DNA from 3 places in the Leucobacter sp. MMO-125 genome. Region 3 is predicted to be linked to each of the others. Evidence: predicted binding sites of a transcription regulator. Region 3 holds the regulator's gene; each other region holds the start of a gene.

Region 1 (6,542 bases), on a different contig from region 3:
TCGCAACAGCCAGAAGAAGAACGGGCCACCCACGAGCGCCGTCAGCATGCCGATGGGCATGTCGGCGTTCGGCACAACCGTGCGGGCCGCGAGATCGGCGAGGGTGAGCAGCAGCGCCCCGCCCAGCGCAGAAGCGGTCACGAGCGGCAGATGCGCCGGGCCGAGAATCATGCGCATCAAGTGCGGGATCACGAGGCCTACGAAGGAGATGATGCCGGCGAAGGCGACCGCAGCCCCGGTCAGCAGTGCCACGACGAAGATCATGGTGATCCGCAGCATCTCGACATTGACGCCGAGGTGTCGCGCATTGCGCTCACCGAGCGACAACAGATCGAGTTTGCGGGCCGCGAAGTAAGCCGCGAGCAGGCCCACCGCGATCACCGGGGCGATGATCGCGACCTGCGACCAGCGACTGCCGGCGAGACTACCGAGCTGCCAGAACACGATCTGCTCACGCGACTGCGTATCGCCGAGGAAGGTGAGCAGGGCAATACCGGCGCCCGCGATCGCGTTCACTGCGATGCCGGTGAGCACCAGCGTGACCACCTCGGTGCGGCCGTCGGCACGGCTCATCGCATAGACGAGCAGAGTGGCTCCGAGGCCCGCGACGAAGGCGAACACCGCCGTAGTCCACTCGCCGAACACGGTGACGCCGAAGACGATCGCGAGCCCTGCGCCCACAGCTGCTCCCGAGGAGATGCCGATCACGCCGGGTTCGGCGAGCGGGTTTCCGAAGATCGCCTGCATGAGCAGACCGGCCACGGAGAGGCCCGCGCCGATCAGCACCGCGATCGCGACGCGGGGGAAGCGCACGGTCCAGAGGGTCTGATCGCCCATCGGGTGGCTCGGCAGCGGCAGCCAGTCGATGCCGACGCGGTGCAGCAGCGAACCGAGCACCTCCTGCGGTGGGATTCCGAGCTGCCCCGTGCTGCCCGACAGCACGATCGAGACGATGAGCGCCACTGTGAGACATACGAAGAGCACTGTCTTCGTCGTCGCGTGACGTGACGTCGTGGCGGACGAGGATGGGGTCATGCGAGCTCGGAACACCTTTGCGTGACACACGCGGCGAGCGCGGCTCGGCCGGTGTGGAAATGGGGTGGATCTTCGAAGTCCGAGAATCATCATACCTAGCTGGGTTAGGCTAAACCCGGTATTCGTCTGATGGATTGAGGAGCGCCGTCGTATGAAGTTGGGAACGAAGCGTCGCGTGGCCGCGCTCGCGCTCGTGGCGCTGCTCGGGATCGGTGTGACAGGCTGCCAGAGCGGCGGCTCGCAGGGAGGCGCTGCAGCGGCCGAACCGATCAATCTGCCACCGTTGAGCGAGGTCACCCCGCTCGAAGACCCGACCGCATATGAGGGCCCTACGACCGCGCTCGTGGGCGGCCCCAGCATTCCTCCGCTCGCCGAGGCGGCAGAGGCGCAGCTCCCCGTCACCGTTGTCTCCCACGACCGCTCCGGCGACACCGACGTGACGGTCACCGATAACTCGCGCATCGTGCCGCTCTCGCTCAGCGGATCGGTCGGCGAACTCGTCACCGCATTCGGTCTCGCAGACAACATTGTGGGTCGCGACATCTCCACCACCTTCCCGGGCTCCGACGATGTACCAGTCGTCACGAAAGACGGCCACTCGATCGACGCCGAAAGCGTGCTCGCGCTCAACCCAAGCCTCATCATCACCGACGGCAGTATCGGGCCCAGCGATGTGGTGCTGCAGCTGCGCGATGCCGGGATTCCCGTGGTCACCGTGGATCGGGCGGTCGATGCCGAGAGCAGCTTTGTCACCGCCCAGCAGGTTGCCGACGCACTCGGGGTAGGCACCGCAGGCCCCACCCTTGTCGACTCGCTGCGCGAGGCCATTGCAGCCAAGGAGGCAGAGGTGCAGCGCTTGCTGCCCGAAGACACCTCGAAACTGCCTCGGGTGGCGTTCCTGTATGTGCGTGGCACCGCGGGCGTCTTCTATCTCTTCGGTGAGGGCAGCGGTGTGGATTCACTGATCCGCTCGGTGGGTGCCGTCGATGTGGCCGCCGAGATCGGCTGGAACGGCGAGAAGCCGATGACGGAGGAGGCGCTGATCGCGATGGACCCCGACATCATCATCGTGATGACGAAGGGCCTCGACAGTGCCGGCGGGGTTGACGGGCTGCTGCAGGCGCAACCGAGTATCGCGCTCACCTCGGCGGGGCAGCATCGTCGCATCATTGATGTCGACGATGCGGTGCTCTTCGCGGGCGGCACGCGGATCCCCGACGTGATCGACGGCCTCGCCCGCGCGATATATGCGCCGGATTCGCTGTAGACAACGCGAAGCGTTGTCGCGATCCGGCGCTGGCTTACGAGCCAGCCGACGTGCGGAGCACGGAGGAGATTCGCTGTAGACAACGCGAAGCGTTGTCGCGATCCGGCGCTGGCTTACGAGCCAGTCGACGTGCGGAGCGCGGAGGAGATTCGCTGTAGACAACGCGAAGCGTTGTCGCGATCAACTCACCCCTCAGCTGGAGAACTGTCAGGGATGGTCGGGGTACGCTAGTGGAATCCGCGGGGCAGGGGCCGCGGGCGAAGGAACGGGAGCAGGCTTGGCGCAGAAGATCGAAGACACGAGCATCACTCGTGGCGTGCGCCAGGACTACCCGGAAGATCGTTTCGACAGGGTGCCGCGCAGTGGTCGTGTCGGCGCGCACCGCATCACTCCTCGTCCTCGCTATGTCTGGCAGTACCTGATCGCTGGGCTGCTCGGCTTTGCGCTGCTCACCACCGTTGGTATCGCCATTGTCACGGGGATCGGCAACGCCGGTAAGTTCACTGGCGATACTCCCTCGAGTTCGTCGAGCTCAACCAAAGCGCCTGAGGCGGTTCTCGACCCCGCCGCAACTGTCGCGGTGCTCAACGGCACCCCCACCCCGAATCTTGCCGCGGCTGTCGATCAGATCATCACCGAGCAGCAGTGGGGCACCATTCTGTTCAGTGGCAGCGCGGCTGCCAGCGATGTGCAGATCTCCGCAGTCTTTTACTCCGACCCCGCTGACGCCTCTGCTGCTGCGGGTCTTGCCGCGAAGCTGGGCGGCATCTCCACTTACCCGGCCGACACCTATCAGGAGTACGGCGCGCGCCTCATCGTGCTGTTGGGAGCCGACTATGCCGGGCCCGGCTTGGGGGAGACCCAGAGCCCGGCCGCGGAGGAGCCTCAGGTCGATCCCGCGACGGGCTATCAGATCGACGCAGAAACCGGGCGTCTCATTGATCCGGGCACGGGCTGGCTGATCGACCCGGATTCCGGCTGGCCGGTCAACCCTGAAACCGGCGAGCCTGTCGACCCCGCGACGCTGCCCGCGCCGTAGCCCTCGCCTGCCGGGGCAGTCTTCGGCGGAGCACTTCGCGCTCCCTGCGTGTTCGCTCCTCGCGAGCAGCGCTGCTTGCACTCGGCATGCTTGAGTGCCAAGATTGGTGTTAGCAGTCGAATCGACTGAGTGCTAAAACATCCGTGCGTCGGTGCCCGGCGCCGGCACGGAGCCCACCATCAGTAGAGACGTCCGGGAGGGGCGAAACACATGGCAAAGATCATTGCGTTTGATGAGGAAGCGCGTCGTGGACTTGAGCGGGGTCTGAACATCCTCGCCGACGCCGTCAAGGTGACGCTCGGCCCGCGCGGCCGCAACGTCGTTCTCGAGAAGAAGTGGGGCGCCCCCACGATCACCAACGACGGCGTTTCGATCGCCAAGGAGATCGAGCTCGACGACCCGTACGAGAAGATCGGCGCCGAGCTGGTCAAGGAGGTCGCCAAGAAGACCGACGACGTCGCGGGCGACGGCACCACCACCGCCACCGTGCTCGCTCAGGCGCTCGTGCGCGAGGGCCTGCGCAACGTTGCCGCCGGCAGCGACCCCATCGCGATCAAGAAGGGCATCGAGAAGGCTGTCGCAGCTGTCTCGGCCAAGCTCCTCGAAAACGCGAAGGAGATCGAGACCACCGACGAGATCGCCGCCACCGCTTCGATCTCGGCCGCTGACGAGCAGATCGGCAAGCTCATCGCCGAGGCGATCGACAAGGTCGGCAAGGAGGGCGTCGTTACCGTCGAGGAGTCGAACACCTTCGGCACCGAGCTCGAGCTCACCGAGGGCATGCGCTTCGACAAGGGCTACCTCTCGGCCTACTTCGTCACCGACGCTGATCGCCAGGAGGCGGTCTTCGAGGATCCCTACATCCTCATCGTCAACAGCAAGGTCTCCAACATCAAGGATCTGCTCCCCGTCGTTGATCCCGTGATCCAGTCGGGCAAGCAGCTCCTCATCATCGCTGAGGACGTCGAGGGTGAGGCGCTTGCCACCCTCGTGCTCAACAAGATCCGCGGCATCTTCAAGTCGGCTGCTGTCAAGGCTCCCGGCTTCGGCGATCGCCGCAAGGCCATGCTGCAGGACATCGCGATCCTCACCGGCGGCACCGTCATCTCCGAGGAGGTCGGCCTCAAGCTCGAGAACGCCACCCTCGACATGCTCGGCAGCGCCCGCAAGGTCATCATCACCAAGGACGAGACCACCATCGTCCAGGGTGGCGGCGACGAGGAGCAGATCCAGGGCCGCGTGGCTCAGATCCGCCGCGAGATCGAGTCGACCGACAGCGACTACGACCGCGAGAAGCTGCAGGAGCGCCTTGCGAAGCTCGCCGGTGGCGTCGCCGTCATCAAGGCTGGCGCTGCGACCGAGGTCGAGCTCAAGGAGCGCAAGCACCGCATCGAAGATGCCGTGCGCAACGCCAAGGCTGCTGTCGAAGAGGGCGTGCTGCCCGGCGGCGGTGTCGCCCTGATCCAGGCCGGCAAGGACGTCTTCGACACGCTGGAGCTCTCGGCTGATGAGGCCGTGGGTGCGAAGATCGTGCGCGCTGCTATCGAGGCACCGCTGCGTCAGATCGCTCAGAACGCGGGCCTCGAGCCCGGTGTTGTTGCGGATCGCGTCGCCAACCTCCCCACCGGTCACGGCCTCAACGCCGCCACCGGCGAGTACGGTGACCTGGTCGCCCAGGGCATCCTCGATCCCGCCAAGGTGACCCGCTCGGCGCTGCAGAACGCGGCATCGATCGCCGGCCTCTTCCTCACCACCGAGGCTGTTGTCGCCGACAAGCCTGAGCCCGCCTCGGCGGCTCCGGCTGACCCCGGTGCCGGCATGGACTTCTAAGTCCACAGCCTGTTGCAAACGCGGCGGTCGCACCTTCGGGTGCGGCCGCCGCGTTTGTGTATTCCGGGATGATCGCATGTGCGTGAGCTGTTAGAATCTCAGGAGTCATGCCAGCGCCCGTGGAGGAACTTCCGAGTATGTCGCAGTTCGCCCTGAGCGGCTCGCACAGGCCCCACCTCCACCCGGGATCCACCCTTCCGCAGTTGCAGCAGGCTCTTGCCGCCGATGCGTCGCTGGCCTTCGACGTCGCCGAGCACCCGTCGGCCGATGAAGCCCTTCGGCACCATATCTGGCAGAGCTGCGACAACGAACTTCGGGTGCGGATGGTCGAGAGCTTCCTTGCGCGATCCGATGCGAAGCTCGCGGCAGGTGCCGAGCTTCCGGTGCAGGCGATCCGCTTCTATGACATGCTGCACCGGCTGCGAGACGCACTGGTGAGCGAAGGGCACCCCGACACCAACGCCGAGATGACCACGTTCCCGGGCGGTGGCTGGCCGCGGCCCGTGGCTCCCGCCGGCCCCGCCCCTCTTGCGTCTCCCGCCGATGGGCCGGCTACACCGGTCACCCCGGGCGAGAGCGGCGTCGAACTGTTCCTCCCAGACGGCACCGCAGCCAAGCTCCTCGCCCGCCGCGTGATCCTCGGCCGGCGCCCCCGCACCACACGCGGCAGCGCGGAGCAGCTCGTGAAGATCGTCGACCCGAGCCGCATGATTTCGCTGATGCACGCGCTGCTCGAGTTCGACGGCAGCCGCTGGTGGATTACCGATCTGGGCTCCACGAACGGCACCTGCCTCGGTTCCGATGCCTCGGCGCCCTTGGCGGCACCGGGAACCCCCTACCTGCTTCCGCAGCGCATCATGCTCGGCGGGGTGACGCTGGTGTTTCGGCAGGTGGGCCGATGACCGGCGGTGCGGTGCTCTCGCCGAGGCTGGAAGTCATCAGCGACGGAACGCGGCATACGGTGCTGCCCGGCACATTCTTCGTGGTCGGCAGGTCAGGGCATCCCGACCTCCGCCTCGACACCCCGATCGTGTCGCGTCGGCACCTGGTCATCGGCTACAAGCAGGGCTGGTTCGTCGAAGATCTCGGTTCGAGCAACGGCAGTTACATCGGTGAGGAGCGAATCGCGCGTGAGGCCATCATGGCCTCCACCGAGCTGCGCCTCGGCGATCCGCGAACCGGCCCGCTCATCAGGCTCGTCCCCGCAGCCGAGCCGACTCGCGCTCCGATCACGCGAGACGTGTTCGGCGCCGCGCTTCGACAGCTCGACCCGCCGCCGCTCTTCGATGCCCAGCCCGCGAGCGCAGAGCCGCAGCACCAGCACGGAGGCGCTCCTGCCAGAGCCCCGCACCCGGTGGGGACCCAGCTCCT
Region 2 (6,542 bases), 510 kb from region 3:
ATTTCTCCTTTGAAACTTCGGCGACAACGCTGTCGCTGTGTGCATGGATTAGGCTATTGACGGGGGACGCCCAGGCAATACCCCCGAAAGTTGGTAGTCCCGATGCAGCGACTCGACCCTCAGGCTCAGCAGACCTTGCTCGAACTCGCCGTGGCCGAGTTCGCCGCGGCAACGCGCTTCCCCCTGGCCTTCGGCGGTTTCGACACGCACGGAACGGCGACGATGACAGCGCTTTTCGGACATCGCACGCTGAGCCTGCAGGGACTCTGCGTGCAGGCGGGACGGGGCCTCGGAGGACGAGCGCTCGCCGAGCATCGACCCCGGCTGACCATGGACTACCGGCGCTCCCGCCACATCACCCACGACTACGATGCGCAGGTGCTCGGCGAGGGGATCGTGGCCCTGTTCGCACACCCCGTGATCGTCGACGGGGAGACCCGTGCGGTGCTCTACGGCGGTACCCGCGAGGCGACGCTCGCCGGATCGGCGTTCGCCCGGTCCGCCGCGGCCGTGGTCACCGATCTCGCCCGCGAGATCAGAAGACAAGACGAGGTGGAGCAGCGCGCGGTCTGCCTCGCCGCGCGCCTCGCGGCCGAGCAGCAGGCGCGCCACGCGCTACCCGGGCCCGCGCTCGAGGCACTGCGCAGCAGCCACGCCGAACTGCGCAGCATCGCAGCGGCGGTCGCCGATCCAACACTTCGGGCGCGCCTCGCTGAGGTCGACCGTCGGCTCACAACAATCGAGACGGGAGCCGCTCACGTCACTGCGTCGTACGGCCCGGGGCGCAGCGCCCGGTCCGGCGACACCCCGCACGCCGAGTCGGCATCAAGCACGACCGATACCGGTGCTCCCCCCGACCGCGTTCACCTGACGCCGCGAGAGCTCGATGTGATCTCCCACGCCGCCCTGGGCGGGACCAACGCCGAGATCGGGCGCGCGCTCGGGCTCACCGAGAGCACGATTAAGAGCTACGTCAAAACCGCCATGTCGAAGCTGCAGGCCTCCACCAGGCACGCCGCAGTCGCGGCCGCACGCCGCCATGGCCTCATTCCCTAAAACGCAGAGCGTGCCAGGAACCTGTGGATCCTGGCACGCTCTGCGTGGGGCCGGAGAGGCTGCGCGGCAAGCGCGCCGCAACGCAGCACTCCTAGCGCTTGTAGTTGGGTGCCTCCACGACCATCTGCACGTCGTGCGGGTGGCTCTCCTTGAGGCCCGCCGAGGTGATGCGCACGAACTCGCCGCGCTGCTTCAGCTCTTCGACCGAGCGCGCACCCACATAGAACATCGACTGGCGCAGGCCGCCGATCATCTGGTGGGTGACGGCACCGACGGGGCCGCGGTAGGGCACCTGGCCCTCGATGCCCTCGGGGATCAGCTTCTCGTCGCTCGGAACGTCGGCCTGGAAGTAGCGATCCTTCGAGTAGGAGGTGCGTTCGCCGCGGGTCTGCAGCGCGCCCAGCGAACCCATGCCGCGGTAGTTCTTATACTGCTTGCCGCCCACGAAGACCAGATCGCCGGGGCTTTCGTCGGTGCCGGCGAGCAAGGAGCCCATCATCACCGAGGAGGCGCCTGCGACGAGCGCCTTCGCGATGTCACCCGAGTACTGCAGGCCGCCGTCGGCGATCACGGGGATGCCTGCGGGGGTTGCAGCCTTCGCGGCTTCGTAGACCGCGGTGACCTGAGGCACGCCCACACCGGCAATGACGCGGGTGGTGCAGATCGAACCGGGACCAACGCCCACCTTGACAGCATCGGCGCCGGCGTCAACGATCGCCTTCGCCCCTGCGTAGGTTGCCACGTTGCCGCCGATCACGTCGACGCCGGCGAACGCCGGATCGCTCTTGATCTTCGCGATGATGTCGAGCACGCCCTTGCTGTCGCCGTTGGCGGTGTCGACCACGAGCACGTCGACACCGGCGTCGATGAGTTCGCCGGCGCGCTTCCACGCATCACCGAAGAAGCCAACGGCAGCGCCTACGCGCAGGCGGCCTGCGTCATCCTTCGTGGCGAGCGGGTACTGCTCTTCCTTGTCGAAGTCTTTCACCGTGATGAGACCGGTGAGGCGGCCCTCGCCATCGACGAGGGGCAACTTCTCGATCTTGTGCTGGCGGAAGATCGCCGCGGCGTCGTCGCGGGAAATGCCCACCGGGCCCGTGATCAGCGGCATTTTCGTCATCGCCTCGGAAACCCGCACCTGCGAGCGATCCTTCGGGTCGATGAAGCGCATGTCGCGGTTCGTGATGATGCCGAGCAGCACGCCGTTCGAGTCCACCACGGGAAGGCCCGACACACGATACTCGCCACACAGGGCGTCGACCTCGGCCACGGTCGCGTCAACCGAAGTGGTGACCGGGTTCGTGATCATGCCGGCCTCACTGCGCTTGACACGATCCACCATCTCTGCCTGATCCTGGATCGACAGATTGCGGTGCAGGATACCCAGACCGCCGTTGCGAGCCATCGCAACAGCCATACGGGTCTCGGTGACCGTGTCCATGGCAGCGGAAATCAGCGGGATATTCAGCCGGATCCGGCGGGTGAGCTGGGTGGAGGTGTCCGCATCGCTCGGGATGACGTCGGTGTGCGCAGGAAGCAGCAGCACGTCGTCGTAAGTCAGACCGGTGAACGCGAAGGGGTCACGCTGTTCCATGGAACCTCTTTTGCTGTGGGAGTGGGCCGATGGGTGCAGGCAACCGGATCACGGCGCCTCCCCCATTTAGTCTAAGGGAATGGGGCCGGTGTTCGTCTGCGCGCTGGGCGAACGTTTGAGCTGAGCGAACATATCGGCGATGAGGATCACGAGCGCGATCCACACCGCGACAAACCCGATCCAGCGACTGAACGGCATCTCCTCGTGCATCACGAAGTAGCCGTACAAGAAGCCGAGGATCGGGGTAAGAAACTGCAAGAAGCCCAGATACGACAGCGGCAGACGCCGCGTTGCCTCCCCGAACAGGATCAGCGGCACGGCCGTCATGATGCCGCTGAGCATGACCAGCGCTGTGATGCCTGGCCCGAACGAGAAGACGCCGATCCCGGACAGCCCCGCAACGATGAGCAGCTGCACGATCGCGATCGGCAGCGAGGCGAATGTTTCCACGGTGAGGCCGGTGATGCCGTCGACCTGCTCCCCCGCATGCTTGTGCACTGCGCCGTACAGGCCGAACGATCCCGCGATGCCGAGCGCAATCCACGGGAACGCACCGTACGCAACCGCTGCGGTCGCAACACCGACCGCAGCGACGCCCACAGCCCACCACTGCGGCCTGGTGAGACGCTCCTTGCGCACGACCACGCCGATGAGGATCGTAAAGAGCGGGTTGATGAAGTAGCCGAGCGAGGTCTCAAGCACATGGCCCGTCATCACACCGATCACGAACAGCTGCCAGTTCGCGTAGAGCAGCACGGCCGACAGCGCGAACCACCCGAAGAGCCGAGGAGCGCGCAAAATGGCGCCCACTTGCCCCCACCGACGGGTCACCGAGACGAGGATCACGCAGAAAGCGAGGGTCGCACCGACGCGCCAGGGCACCACCTCGAAGGGCCCGACCATCGCAATGAGGCCGAAGTAGAAGGGAAAGATACCCCAGATGAGATATGCGCCCAACCCATATCCCAGCCCTGCGCGCGAAAGTTTCACCGGCCCAGTCTATTCCCGCCGCAGCACAAACAGGCCGGGCCCCGATCCTGAGATCGGGGCCCGGCCTGTTCGCGAGGAAGCGTCTTAGCGCTCGACCACCGCGAGGATGTCGCGAGCCGAGAGCACGAGGTAGTCGGCGCCGCCGACCTTCACCTCGGTGCCACCGAACTTCGAGTAGATCACTACATCGCCCACGGCGACGTCGAGGGGGATGCGGGTGCCGCTGTCAGCCACGCGGCCGGGGCCCACTGCGACGACCTCGCCCTCCTGGGGCTTCTCCTTCGCGCTGTCCGGAATCACCAGACCGGACGCGGTGGTCTGCTCTGCCTCGACCTGCTTGATGACGATACGATCCTCGAGCGGCTTGATGGCTACCGACACGGTTGACCTCTTTCCAATGTCTGAACGTTCTCTCGCGCCCGCCTCGTGCGAGCGCTCTACAGCAGAGTTTAGAACCCCGGCTAGCACTCTCGCAAGGGGAGTGCCAGCCGGGCGACGGCGGATCGCCAACAGCGAACGGGATCCGCCGCCATCGACCAAGATTCTTCTTCCCCGCGCCGCCTAGAATCAGAAGGAACAGCCGATGCGCATCCCGCGGATCGGGATCCAGCAACCGCTCGAGGAGCAGTCATGACCACCCCGATCCCTCCCCAGCAGCCCGGCACGCAGCCCACGACGCCCTACCCCGCGGCACCGCATGCCGCTGCACCCCAGGCCGATACGAACGCCGCCCAGTACCAGCAGCAGGCCGCACCGCATACCGCCTACCGTCCGCAGTCGGCCGTGGCCACCACCCTCGGCGACACCAACACCTACGCGGTCCTCGCCGTCATTTTCGGCTTCCTCGTGCCCATCGCGGGCATCGTCTTCGGTCACATGGGCCTCTCCCAGATCAAGCGCACCGGCGACGCCGGTCGCGGCCTCGCACTGACAGGCATGATCGTCGGCTACGCCTACTTCGCGTTCCTCGCGATCTTCCTCATCGCCTACATCGGCTTCATCGCCATGATGTTCGCTTCGATGGGCAGCATGATCAGCGGATCCGATCTCTACTACTGATCCACCGACGCCCCGCCGTCGCACCTCGTTCGCCGAAAGGAACCCCGTGACTCACCCCCAGCCGCCCGTCGGCGACTCCCCCCAGCAACCCGAGGCGGGCAACGCGAGCCAGCAGCCGCAGTACGCCGCACCGGTGTACGCGCAGCCGCAGCAGCCGCAGCAGCCGCAGTATGCTGCGCCCCAGCAGGCGTACTCACAGCCCTATGCGCAGCAGAGCTACCAGGCCGCGTATGTCACCTCCGCGCCCACCAACACGCTCGCAATCCTCTCGATGATCGCGAGCATCGTCGGCCTCTTCACCTTCGCGCTCTTCGCGATCGGCGGCGTCGTGATGGGGCACATCTCACTGAATCAGATCAAGCGCACCGGCGAGAGCGGGCGCGGCATGGCAATCGCCGGCCTCATCGTCGGCTACGTGGCAATCGGCTTCTGGGTGCTGCTGCTGCTCTTCTACATCGTCGCCATCGGCTTCGCCATCTCGGCGAGCGGCTACTGACCGCCACCGCGGTGACAGCAACCGGAGCAGACGGCACCACCGGGGCGGGCGAGCGCACAGCACTCGCCTCCCCCGGTTGGGAGCAACTCACCGCTCCAACAGGCGCACGCCTCCTCGCCCGCATCACTGCCGGGCTCGCTGAAGGGCGCAGCCTCGACCAGCTCGCACGAGCCCTCCGCGCCGACGGCACCGACCCCGATCTGCTCGCAGCGGCGCTGACGCAGACCGATCTGCGAGCCCGCGCCGCAGCGAAGTTCGGTGAGCGAGCCGCAGACATGCTCTTCACGCGCGCCGCCCTGGAACAGGCCACCCGCGCGCGCGTCGCCGCGCTGCACGCCGAGCGCTTCCGCAAAGCCGGCTGTCACTCCGTCGCCGATCTCGGCTGCGGTATCGGCGCAGAGTCTCTGGCGCTTCTCGAAGCGGGCCTCACCGTGCACCCCGTCGAACTCGACCCCCTCACCGCGGTATTCGCCCAGCACAACCTCTCCATTGCCGCCGCACGCCTCGGCGCCTCGCAGCCGTTCGTGCGCGTCGGCGATGCAGAGGCGATGGGCCCTGGCGATGCCGAAGCCGCATTTCTCGACCCGGCCCGACGCACAGCCGGGCACAGCGGCACCCGCAGGCTCGCCTCACCCGACGACTACTCGCCCTCGCTGCGTTTCGCCTTCGGCCTCGCCGATGAACGGCCGACGGGCATCAAGCTCGGCCCCGGCCTCGACCGCGAACTCATCCCCGACACTGCCGAGGCCCAGTGGATTTCGGTCGACGGCCAGCTCGTTGAGACCGGGCTCTGGTTCGGATCCGCCGCACGATCCGGCGTGCGACGGGCAGCGCTGGTGCTGCGCGGCACCGATGACAGCGCCGAACTCACGGCCGCGCACGACGCCGACGACGCTGAGGTGCGCAGCCTCGGCGACTACCTCTACGAACCCGACGGTGCGGTGATTCGCGCCCGTCTGATCGGCACCCTTGCTGAACAGACGGGAGCCGGAATGCTGTCGGCCGGGATCGCCTACCTCACCAGCGATACGCACGTCGACTCACCTTTCGCGAGCGCATTCCGGGTGCTCGAAACGCTCAGCCCCCGCGAGAAGGATCTGCGGCGTGCCCTCGCGGCCCGCGAGATCGGCACGCTCGAGATCAAGAAGCGCGGTGCCGACGTGGATCCTGCAGTGCTGCGACGCCGCCTGAAGCTGCGCGGCGCGCACAGTGCCACGCTCTTCCTTACACGCGATGAGCACGGCCGTCACACCGCACTGCTGACGGAGCGCTGCTGACCGCAGCAGCTGTTGCGTTCCCGATTCCCCGATGAGGTTCGCGGCGAGATAGCGCGAACCAGCACGGAAA
Region 3 (6,542 bases):
CGATTCGGCGTTGTCGCCGAGAAGCCAGCGGCGTACCCTGCCGGCGTTGCGCCGTGAGGGCGCGTCGACCGGGAGCCGCTCGAGTGACGAGGTCGTCGATGTTCGTTGCACACTCTTATCGAAGCGCTGCGTGAGGGGCGGCGAGAGAATCCTTACGGTTTCCATACGGTTGTGTCGGCGGCCCGTGCGGAATCCTCGCAGTACGGGCATCGCGCGGATGCGCGGCGGAGGGAGGGCCTGTGCTGTGGGATAATGGCGGGCAATGTCTCCTCGCAGTGTGAACCCCCCAGTGCCGGCGTCGACCGACCCCGCGCAGATCCGCAATTTCTGCATCATCGCGCATATCGACCATGGCAAGTCGACGCTCGCCGATCGTATGCTGCAGATCACGGGCACCGTCTCGGATCGCGATATGCGTGCGCAGTACCTCGACAACATGGATATCGAGCGCGAGCGCGGTATCACGATCAAGTCGCAGGCCGTGCGCATGCACTGGTCGCTGGGTGGTGCCGACTTCGCTCTCAATATGATCGACACCCCCGGGCACGTCGACTTCAGCTATGAGGTGTCGCGTTCGCTTGCCGCCTGCGAGGGAGCGATCCTGCTCGTCGATGCCGCCCAGGGTATTGAGGCGCAGACGCTCGCCAATCTCTATCTGGCGATGGAGAACGACCTTGAGATCATCCCGGTGCTCAACAAGATCGATCTTCCCGCTGCTGATCCTGAGCGGGTGGCGCGTGAGATCGCGGATCTCATCGGCGGCGACCCCGCAGACATTCTGAAGGTGTCAGGCAAGACCGGTGCCGGGGTCGAAGAACTGCTCGATCGTGTGGTCGAGCGCATTCCTGCGCCGGTGGGTGCGATCGATGCTCCTGCCCGTGCCATGATCTTCGATTCGGTCTACGATCCCTACCGCGGCGTCGTCACCTATGTGCGCATGATCGATGGGCGGCTCACGCCGCGCGAGAAGATCCTGATGATGTCGACAAAGGCCGAGCACGAGGCGCTTGAGATCGGCGTTTCGGCTCCCGGCCCCACCCCGACGAAGGGGCTCGCGGTCGGTGAGGTGGGCTACCTCATCACCGGTGTGAAGGATGTGCGCCAGTCGAAGGTGGGTGACACCGTCACCACGAAGCTGAAGTCGGCGCAGGATCCGCTGCCTGGCTACACCGATCCGAAGCCGATGGTGTTCTCGGGCCTGTACCCGATTGACGGCAGTGACTACCCGATTCTGCGCGAGGCTCTCGACAAGCTGAAGCTGTCGGATGCGGCGCTGCAGTACGAGCCTGAGACCTCGGTGGCGCTCGGCTTCGGCTTCCGCTGCGGCTTCCTGGGGCTGCTGCATCTGGAGATCATTTCGGAGCGCCTGCGCCGCGAGTTTGATCTCGATCTCATTGCGACCGCGCCGAGCGTGATCTACCAGGTCACCACCGACGACGGCAAAGAGGTCACGGTCACCAACCCCTCCGAGTACCCCGACGGCAAGATCGCGAGCGTGCGTGAGCCCGTCGTGAAGACCGCGATTCTCGCTCCGAAAGACTACGTGGGCGCGATCATGGAGCTCTGCCAGAGCCGCCGCGGCAGCCTGCTGGGCATGGAATATCTCGGCGAGCGCGTGGAGCTGCGCTACAGCATGCCGCTCGGAGAGATCGTGTTCGACTTCTTCGACCACTTGAAGAGCCGCACCCAGGGGTACGCGAGCCTCGACTACGAGCCGATGGGTGAGCAGGAGGCCGATCTGGTGAAGGTCGACATTCTGCTGCAGGGCGACAAAGTTGACGCTTTCAGCGCGATTGTGCACCGCGACAACGCCTACCACTACGGCACGATGATGGCCGAGCGCTTGCGCAAGTTGATCCCGCGTCAGCAGTTCGAGGTGCCGATTCAGGCCGCCATCGGCGCGCGCGTCATCGCCCGCGAAACGATCCGCGCGATCCGCAAGGATGTGCTCGCCAAGTGCTACGGCGGCGATATCAGCCGTAAGCGCAAGCTGCTCGAAAAGCAGAAAGAGGGCAAGAAGCGCATGAAGATGGTGGGCCGCGTCGAGGTGCCGCAGGAAGCCTTCATCGCCGCCCTCTCGGGCGACGTCGACGGCAAGGAAACCGCGAAGAAGTAGGGGTCTGACGATGAGCAACGAGCAGCCCGCACGGCGCAGCAGCCACGTCGAGATGCCTGTCGCCTACGCGGCGGTGGGCGCTTCGAAGGCCCCAGATTTGCTGCGCTTTCCGCCGGAGGGCACGACTCCCTATGAGGAGTCGCTGCGCTTGGGCAGTGGGCAGGAGCGTTTTCTGCTGGCATCGAGCCTGCTGATGACCTGGGGTGCGCAGCGCGGCAGCGGTGTCACCGTCGCCGATGTGGTGCGTGGCTCTGGTGAGCGCTACGCCGGTGTGAGTTTCGACGACGCCGGCACGCCGCAGGCCGCGGGCGAGATCGAAGAGCAGTTCGGTCCTGACGGCGAGGCATATTTGGTGGCCGGCACCACCGCTGTGCTGCACGCGCCTGGGCAGGATCCCCGCAGTGTGCTGATCGTCTACACGGTGGATGAGGAGCGGAGCTCGGGATTCGCGTGGGGCACTTGCGATGAGGCCGGTGCCGTTGGCGAGCAACTGTTTCTTGTGGAGCATCGCGAAGACGACACGGTGTGGGCTGTTGCGCGCGGCTTCCTCGCGGCACCGAAGAGCGGTCTGCTGGGCTTGAAAGCTCGCGCTGATCTGCGCGTCGCTGTCGAGGCAGTGAAGGCGCAGCTCGCGGCACTCGCACCGGGTGCCGTGCCCGTCGTTGATCCGAACGCTCCGAAGAGCATCGAAGCTGAATCCACTCCCGAAGCCGCATCCGAGGCCGCGGGCCACGACGGCGCGGATGCGGGTGACGATGCCGAGCATTCTGCCTGAGGGCGATCCCGCTCCGGCTGACGGTTCGCTGCCTTTCGGTGTCGCCGATGGTGCAGCAGAGCGCCGCTTCGGTGTCTACGTGCATGTGCCCTACTGTCGGGTGCGCTGTGGCTACTGCGACTTCAACACCTACACCGCCACGGAACTCGGCGGCACCCGCCGCGATGACTACGCTGCGCAGGTGCAGCATGAGCTGAGCTTCGGTGCTGAGGTGCTGCGGCGAGCGGGGCTGCCTGAGCGCCGGGTGTCGACGGTGTTCTTCGGGGGTGGCACGCCCACTTTGCTGCCCGCGAGTGATCTCGCGGCGATGCTCGGCAGGATCCGCGACGAGTGGGGCCTCGAATCCGGAGCTGAGGTGACCACCGAGGCGAACCCTGACTCGGTCGATGCGGCCTATCTCGCGACGCTCGCGGAGGCCGGGTTCACTCGCGTCAGCTTCGGCATGCAGTCGGCGGTGCCGTATGTGCTTGCCACGCTCGACCGCACGCATACCCCCGAGCGCATTCCGCTCGTGACGCGGTGGGCGCGCGAGGCGGGCCTGCAGATGAGCGTCGACCTGATCTACGGCACGCCGGGGGAGTCGCTCGCCGATTGGGAGCGCTCGATCGATGCCGCGCTCGCGACCGAGCCCGATCACATTTCGGCGTACGCCCTGATCGTGGAGCCCGGCACGAAGCTCGCGGCGCAGATTAAGCGCGGCGAGGTGCCGGCACCCGACGAGGATCTGCACGCTGAGATGTATGAGCTCGCCGAAGCTCGTTTCGCGGCCGCGGGGTTTTCCTGGTACGAGATCAGCAACTGGTCGCGCACGCCGCAGACCCGCTCGCGGCACAATCTCTCGTATTGGACTGGCGAGGATTGGTGGGCTGCGGGCCCCGGCGCTCACAGTCACATCGGTGGGGTGCGCTGGTGGAACGTGAAGCATCCCGGCGCCTATGCGCAGCGCATCGCAGCGGGGGTGTCCCCGGCGCACGCTCGCGAGACGCTGAGCGAGGATGCGCGCCGCGAGGAGCGCGTGCTGTTGGAGACGCGGATCGCCGACGGTCTGCCCGTCGAGGTGTTGAAGCCTGCGGAACGCCGTGCGATCCCGCAGCTCATCGCTGACGGTCTCATCGACGGCAGGGCTGCGATTGCGGGGCCGGGACGGATCGCGCGCGTGGTGCCGACGCTGCGTGGCCGTCTGCTCGCAGACACCGTGGTGCATCGTCTGCTTGGCTGACGGATGGCCTCGGCTGTTTCCGGCTCCGGGTTTCGCCGACGGCGTGATTCGCTGCCGACGGCGCAGAGGGGCCTGCGATAGACTTGGCACTCTGAGTTGGTGAGTGCCAAGAAGGAGGGGCGTGACATGGTGTCGGAGCGCAGCCTGGCGGTGCTGCACGCGATCGTGAGCGACTACGTCTCCTCGAATGAGCCCGTCGGCTCCCGTGCGATTGTGGACAGGCACAGTTTCGGCGTGTCCGCCGCCACGATTCGCAACGACATGGCGCTGCTCGAAGAAGACGAGCTGATCGCACAGCCCCACACCTCCTCCGGTCGTGTGCCCACCGACAAGGGCTACCGGCTCTACGTCGACACGCTCGCGAAGATCCGCCCCGTCAGTGCGGCGCAGCGATCCGCGATCGAACGCTTTCTGGGGGAGTCGAGCGACCTTGATGATGTGATGGCCCGTACCGTGCGGCTGCTCGCGCAGCTCACCAACCAGGTGGCCGTCGCCCAGTACCCGTCGCTGCGGCGCACGGTGGTGCGCCACATCGACCTTGTGGCCATCGGCGAGGATCGGGTGCTGTGCGTGCTCATTCTCGGCAGCGGCGTCGTCGAGCAGCAGGTGGCGTGGCTGCCGGCTTCGCAGGTGACCGAGGCGTGGGTGCACGGGCTCAGGCAGCGGATCGCCGAGGCCGCTGTGGGGTCCGACGTCGAAACGGCGGTTGCAGCGGTGACGGGCCTGATCGAGGGCGTCGAAAGTTGGGCGCAGCCCGCTGAGGCCGAACTGGTGCGCCGAGTGCTTTCGGTTGTGGTGAGCCAGCTGCAGGCCAACCGCAGTGAGCGCATTGCCGTCGCGGGTGCCGCGAACCTGTCACGGCCGAGCGAGTTTGCAGGTTCACTGCCGGCCGTGCTTGAAGCCATCGAAGAGCAGGTGGTGCTGCTGCGACTGTTCGGTGAACTCGCCCGTGATGGCCGCGACGTCGCCGCGTCGATCGGCCGCGAGAACGCCCCCTACGGGCTCTCTGCGACCTCGGTGATCGCTTCCAGCTACGAGCAGGAGGCCGACTCGGTCTCACGGCTCGGCGTGCTCGGGCCGGTGCGCATGGACTATGCCGGCAACATCGCCGCCGTGCGTGCCGTGGCACGCTATCTCAACCGCTTCCTGGGCGAGGAGCAGTAGCACCTCGGGGCGTCCTGCCCCGCAGCCCGGTTACCCGTTTCATTGAACAACACCCCTGAGGAGCACAACGTGGCCGACCACTACGAGACCCTCGGCGTGTCGCGCGAGGCGACGCCCGAAGAGATCAAGAAGGCCTACCGCCGGCTCGCGCGCGAGCTGCACCCCGATGTCAACCCGAGCGAAGAAGCCTCGGAGCGCTTCAAGAGCGTCACCCACGCCTACGACGTGCTGAGCGACCCGGAGCAACGTCAGCGCTACGACATGGGCGGCGGCCAGGGCGGAGCAGCAGGCTTCGGCGATATCTTCGAGACGTTCTTCGGCGGTGGCTTCGGCGGCGGTCAGCGCGGCCCGCGTTCGCGCACCGAGCGTGGTGACGACGCCATGATCCGCGTCGATGTCTCTCTCGAAGACGTGATCTTCGGTGTGCAGCGCGACATCACCGTGAACACCGCGGTGCTCTGTGGCGTGTGTCAGGGCAGCTGCTGCCAGCCTGGCACGCAGCCCGTCACCTGTGATGTGTGCGGCGGTCAGGGGCAGGTGCAGCGGCAGGTGCGCTCGCTGTTCGGCAACGTCGTCACCATGCATCCCTGCGGTAGCTGCCACGGCTACGGCACCGTCATCGAGCACCCGTGCGTGGAGTGCGCAGGCAAGGGGCGGGTGCGCGAGCGTCGCACGATCCCCGTCGATATCCCCTCCGGCATCGACACGGGCACGCGCCTGCAGATGCGCGGCGGCGGCGAGGTCGGCCCCGGCGGTGGCCCCAACGGCGACCTGTTCATTGAGTTCCGGGTGATGCATCACGACGTGTTCAGCCGCGATGGCAACGATCTGCTCTGCACCATGCAGGTGTCGATGACTGACGCGGTGCTCGGTGCCGCGGCGAAGCTGCAGGCGCTTGATGGTGAGGTCGAGATCGAGTTGGCCGCAGGCACGCAGTCGGGCGATGTGCTCACGGTTCGCGGCCGCGGCATTCAGGGCTTGCGCAGCACCACCCGCGGTGATCTGAAGATCGCGGTGCAGGTGAACACCCCCACGAAGCTTTCGAAGCGCGAGCAGGATCTCGTGCGTCAGCTCGCCTCGCTGCGCAGCGACGAGCCCCCGCATCTCGGTGAGTTCCAGCAGGGATTCTTCGGCAAGCTGCGCGACCGTTTCTTCAGGCAGGGCTAGCCCACAATGGCCAACCTCTACTACCGCGAAGATCTCGCAGCCGGGGCGATCGCTCCGGGCGCGATCGTCGAGGTGACCGGTGACGAAGCGCGCCACGCGGT

The links. The regulator HrcA, encoded in region 3, represses chaperone genes, less so after heat shock. The targets are predictions, from matches to a motif close to TTNGCACTCGNNNNNNNCGAGTGCNAA.
Region 1: a site for HrcA is predicted at 3,451-3,477, ahead of groL (chaperonin GroEL). Genes of this name have one in related genera too.
Region 2: a site for HrcA is predicted at 4,102-4,128, ahead of groES (co-chaperone GroES). Genes of this name have one in related genera too.

The regions. Positions count from the first base shown of each region.
Region 1 covers NZ_JBBCTL010000004.1:30,683-37,224, reverse strand. The annotation lists gene WFI54_RS10380 (FecCD family ABC transporter permease) at 1-1,035, opposite strand, end outside; gene WFI54_RS10375 (heme/hemin ABC transporter substrate-binding protein) at 1,187-2,302, shown strand; gene WFI54_RS10370 (LytR C-terminal domain-containing protein) at 2,580-3,341, shown strand; gene groL (chaperonin GroEL) at 3,552-5,171, shown strand; gene WFI54_RS10360 (FHA domain-containing protein) at 5,309-6,073, shown strand; gene WFI54_RS10355 (ATP-binding cassette domain-containing protein) at 6,070-6,542, shown strand, end outside.
Region 2 covers NZ_JBBCTL010000001.1:911,219-917,760, forward strand. The annotation lists gene WFI54_RS04105 (helix-turn-helix transcriptional regulator) at 103-1,056, shown strand; gene guaB (IMP dehydrogenase) at 1,148-2,650, opposite strand; gene rarD (EamA family transporter RarD) at 2,717-3,640, opposite strand; gene groES (co-chaperone GroES) at 3,725-4,021, opposite strand; gene WFI54_RS04125 (DUF4190 domain-containing protein) at 4,271-4,699, shown strand; gene WFI54_RS04130 (DUF4190 domain-containing protein) at 4,746-5,195, shown strand; gene WFI54_RS04135 (class I SAM-dependent methyltransferase) at 5,318-6,472, shown strand.
Region 3 covers NZ_JBBCTL010000001.1:402,289-408,830, reverse strand. The annotation lists gene lepA (translation elongation factor 4) at 263-2,116, shown strand; gene WFI54_RS01890 (DUF1990 family protein) at 2,127-2,891, shown strand; gene hemW (radical SAM family heme chaperone HemW) at 2,872-4,110, shown strand; gene hrcA (heat-inducible transcriptional repressor HrcA) at 4,237-5,274, shown strand; gene dnaJ (molecular chaperone DnaJ) at 5,344-6,441, shown strand; gene WFI54_RS01870 (16S rRNA (uracil(1498)-N(3))-methyltransferase) at 6,448-6,542, shown strand, end outside.